DNA from 2 places in the Companilactobacillus miaonis genome. Region 2 is predicted to be linked to the other one. Evidence: riboswitches for the same ligand, from Rfam matches in the RefSeq annotation. Region 2 holds a riboswitch; the other holds the start of a gene.

Region 1 (2,405 bases), on a different contig from region 2:
GTGAGGAAATTTTAGCCTTTTATGATCTTGGCAGTTCAAAGATGAATTTAGAGATGTTAATGGAAATGACGGACAAGAAGATTCATAAATACGATGTTGCATTAGTCGAAGGTGCATATGCCGCAGCGACTTTAGCGGAAATTGATTCACCTCTTCAGACGATAGAAAAAACATTAGAACCACTTAAAATTAAATAAATTTGATCAAAGACACATTCGAAAATTAAAGAATGTGTCTTTTTTTTCCAAAATGTCTATAAAATTAGAGTAACTTTAATATTGATTGTATATATTAGCTCGATTATACTAGATAATATATTAAATTATTAGATATTTATTAGTAATTATTTAATATTATTAACAAAACATTTGACAGATTAATTTAGAGTGCTAGTCTTACAATTAAAATTATAAAAAGGGGGTTCAATCTCTATGAGCAAATTGATTGGTATTACTGCAGACGTATTTTTAGAGGCAACCGATGTAATCGATCAGAAGTTGATGGATTTTGTGCCAAGACCAATTGTTGATGGGGTATTAGCAGCTGGCGGCATTCCAGTAGGTTTACCATACCTACCAGTAGATAAAATCAATCAATTGGTTGAAAAAATGGATGGAATTATTTTTTCTGGTGGACCAGATATAGATCCTAGCTTTATGGGTGAAGAACCCATTCCGCAATTGCGAGTTACGAATCGTGATCGGGATTTATTTGAAATTGCTCTAATTCGTACTGCTGTGGCAAAAAAGATTCCAATTTTTGGAATTTGTCGTGGAGCTCAGATGATTGACGTTGCTTTGGGGGGAACGCTATATCAGGATTTACCAACTCAGTATTCGGGCAAATTGTTGAAACATGAACAGTCTGCGCCCGGAGATCAACCGACACATTTTGTTCGAGTTGATTTCAACTCAAAATTATATAAATCGATTGGCGACAATGTATATGTTAATTCTAGACATCACCAAGCTATCAAATCAGTACCTGATCATTTAAAAGTTGTAGCTACCGCTTCAGATGGTGTGATTGAAGCTATTGAGAATGAAGATGCAACTATCCAAGCTGTTCAGTGGCATCCTGAAAATTTGTGGCAAAAGGATTCACGTCAATTGACACTTTTTAGTGATTTTATTAATCGGACTGCTCCTACTTATTTCGAGACCACTGGCAATAAGGCTAATGAGAAGCTACATAATAATTCAGCTGTTTAATTTTTTAAACGATGGTTTCTAATTTATTAGACATAAATTAATAAAACTTGATTTGTCAAAATAACATTTTTATTGTAATATTTCTCATGAAAACTGAATATAGATTTCTTCGGGGCAGGGTGTAATTCCCGACCGACGGTAGCAGCTTCTTTGAAGTTGGAGCCCGTGACCCACGAGAGTGGTGGATCTGGTATTAAGCCAGAGCCGACAGTATAGTCTGGATGGTAGAAGAAAATAAAATTTCATGCTATTGATAAGCCTATTTGGCGTCGTCTCGTATGGAGTCTTATTTAGCTTATCTTAAAAGTCCCGCAAAATTTTTGCGGGGCTTTTTTTGTGGGGTGAATAGGATTTTGGATAGATTTATGAAATTAGCTTTTACAGAAGCGAGAAAGGGTAAAGATACATGGAAAAATCCCCAAGTTGGGGCCGTAATTGTAAAAAATCAGCAAATTTTAAGTTCTGGGTACCATGAAACTTATGGCCAGAATCATGCTGAGATAAACGCTTTACAACATTTGCCGGATATTTCCGAAGCTTATGGGGCAACTTTATACGTAACTTTAGAGCCTTGTTCACATTTTGGCAAAACACCACCATGTGTGCAAAAAATTGTTGAAGTAGGCATTAAGAAAGTAGTTATTGCCGAAACCGACCCTAATCCCATAGTCAGCGGTAATGGGATCAAGTATTTAGAGCATCATGGAGTTCAGGTTGAAAATTTGCATCAAAAAAATGATTTGAACCTTGCTTATAAATTTTTTCATCAAAACAACCGACCGCTAGTAACAATAAAATATGCCATGACTCTGGATGGAAAAGTCAATCAAACTAAGGGAACACGTTCAATGATCACCAATCAAGAGGTTTTCAAAGATAGTCAAGAATTACGCCGAGAATCGCAAGTGATTTTGGTTGGTGAAAATACATTTAAAATAGACGATCCTAAATTGACTGTTCGTAAAAAAGAAAAATTTCCACCCATTCGTGCAGTTGTCATTCGGGACGTGAACAGTGTTGATTTGAAAAGGCGGATTTTTCAAACCAGTGAACCGATTTATTTTTTTAGTCAAAAAGAATCCAGTCGAACATTACCGAAAAATGTTCAAGTTTTTGTAGATGATTGGACACCACTTAAAATTATCCAAAAACTAGGCCATTTAGGAATCCAATCGATATTAGTTGAAGGCGGTA
Region 2 (2,405 bases):
AAAGTTAATGATAAAGTTGTGACAGAAATGGGTGTCAAAGTTGATCACCACGATAAAGTGGAAGTTGATGGGATGCCATTAGAAACTGAAAAGAAACGTTACATTTTGATGTACAAGCCTCGTGGTGTTATTTCAGCAGTTAAAGATGATAAAGGTCGCAAAGTTGTGACTGATTTATTAGAAGAGGATGTTGAAGAACGAGTTTATCCAATCGGTCGCTTGGATTACGATACTTCTGGACTACTGCTTTTAACTAATGACGGTGAGTTTGCCAATCATTTGATGCACCCTCGTTATCACGTGGACAAGACTTACGTTGCTAAGATTGAAGGTATCTTGACGCTTGAAGAAATCAAGAAGTTGGAAAATGGTATCAAGTTTAAGGATTATACTTCAGCTCATGCTAAGGTGACGGTTAAATCAAAAGACAAGAAAAAGAATTCTTCAATCGTTAAAATCGTGATTCATGAAGGCCACAATCATCAAGTTAAGAACATGTTTGATGCAGTTGGTCATCATGTTGAAAAACTAGCTCGTGAGAAGTATGGTTTCTTGACACTTGACGGTCTAGTTTCTGGTAAGTACCGTGACTTGACTCGCCAAGAAGTAGCTCAATTGAAGAGCGAAAACTAAAATTGGCTTTAGAGGCTTGAGGATTTGATAGTTGAACCCTCACAAGGCATCTGCTATATTATAAATATAAAAATAAATAATTGGTTTTCAGGGCAGGGTGTAATTCCCGACCGGCGGTAAAGTCCGCGACCCAGCGTAAGCTGGTTGAATTGGTGCAAGTCCAATACCGACAGTAAAGTCTGGATGAAAGAAAACAGAGTAGTAAGGTCTGTTTTGGTGTGCCCAAAATAGGCCTTTTTTCTTTGGAAATCAATAGAGGGGTTGATTTTATGGGAAAAAGTTTAACTAAGTTTCACGATTTAATTGGAGTTTCAGTTTTTGCGGCTTTAGGAACAATTCTGATGTTTTTTGAATTTCCAGTTTTGTTCTGGTTGCCGTTTTTAAAAATTGATTTAAGCGACTGTGTAGTGGTGATCGGTACCTTTGCATTCGGACCATTGGGTGGCACAATGATAGCTTTGTTAAAAGCTCTAGTCCATGTTTTGATCACAGGTAGTGGTGTTGCTGGTTTAATCGGGAATGGTTCAGCTTTCTTTAGTTCCGTTTCATTATTGTTGCCATTTTATTATTTCTGGAAAAAAGGCTATAAGATTTCTGCAGTAGTCGTTTCGACATTGGTCACGACAGTTGTGATGTCAGTTTTAAATTATCTAGTAGTTATGCCTCTGTACATGAATGTGGTCGGAATGAAACTTAATATGAGTTTGGCCGAATATGTGGCGACAGGTGTGGTACCATTTAATATTGTTAAAGCATTGATTATTTCTTTAGCGGTAATCATTTGTTATCCTAAACTTAAAGGACATTTGTCAATAAAATAGCGAAACTAACACAATTTTATAAATCTTTAAAGAAAAATTTTAAACTTTTATGATATGCTTTAAGAGATAGAAATTAGGAGGTTGGTTTTTAATGGCCGATAAGGATAAAAACAATATGTCTGGCGATACTCGCGTTCCTAAATCCACACAAGGACTTGAGGGGTCCGTTAGTCTTGAAGATCTGAAGAAATATCATTTAATTAAAGGTGCAACACCCGATGTTTCTGATAATCAAACTTCTAATGATGCTCCCGTAGAACAAGAGGCTAATACTAATGATAGTCAAGATTCTATGGACCATCTTCAATCTGAAGAAAGCCAAGATCATTTAAGTGAATCAAAACAGGGCTTTGAATCTCAAGATTCTGAGCCTGATTATAATGAAGATTATGATGAACCTGAAACTAATCAAGATTATCAAGATCAAAGTGAACAATCACAAGCTCTTGATGATCAAGATGATGAGGATGCCGACGATGATAAAAAGAGCGACAAACCTTGGGAAAATAGTTTCGATACTGATACTGACGATGATGGACATGTATCTAGAGCTGTTACAAAGGAAAAGCAACGTGGTAATCACACACTAGTGGTCACTTTAGTAATTGCTTTGATCATTATTATGTTCACACCAATCGTTATTCATGCAGTTAAAGGTAATAGCGGCAGCAGTGATTTGGATAGTGCCCAATCCAGTCAATCAGTTGAAAATAAAGATAAGTCAACGAAGAAGAAAAAGAAGACGACACCAAAGAAGAAAACTACTACTAAGAAAAGTAGTAAATCTACTACATCGTCTACGTCTAACAATGACTCATCAAATGACACTAATGATTCTGGTACAGTAGATAGCAATAGTGACGGTTCTACTACAGATAGTAACAGTACTTCTGACTCAAGTAGTACAGCCAGTGACGGTGGGACAACTGAGTCTGATCAGTCACAATCTCA

The links. A riboswitch is a leader RNA that binds a small molecule or an ion and turns the genes downstream of it on or off. The one in region 2 is predicted to bind FMN.
Region 1: linked by a shared signal. The riboswitch ahead of ribD (bifunctional diaminohydroxyphosphoribosylaminopyrimidine deaminase/5-amino-6-(5-phosphoribosylamino)uracil reductase RibD) and the one ahead of U8521_RS11530 (ECF transporter S component) in region 2 are both predicted to bind FMN.

What each region holds. Positions count from the first base shown of each region.
Region 1 covers NZ_JAYKTX010000008.1:154,972-157,376, forward strand. The annotation lists gene dhaM (dihydroxyacetone kinase phosphoryl donor subunit DhaM) at 1-197, shown strand, start outside; gene U8521_RS08675 (gamma-glutamyl-gamma-aminobutyrate hydrolase family protein) at 432-1,211, shown strand; FMN riboswitch at 1,313-1,448, shown strand; gene ribD (bifunctional diaminohydroxyphosphoribosylaminopyrimidine deaminase/5-amino-6-(5-phosphoribosylamino)uracil reductase RibD) at 1,565-2,405, shown strand, end outside.
Region 2 covers NZ_JAYKTX010000015.1:24,816-27,220, reverse strand. The annotation lists gene U8521_RS11535 (pseudouridine synthase) at 1-633, shown strand, start outside; FMN riboswitch at 713-832, shown strand; gene U8521_RS11530 (ECF transporter S component) at 903-1,454, shown strand; gene U8521_RS11525 (LysM peptidoglycan-binding domain-containing protein) at 1,546-2,405, shown strand, end outside.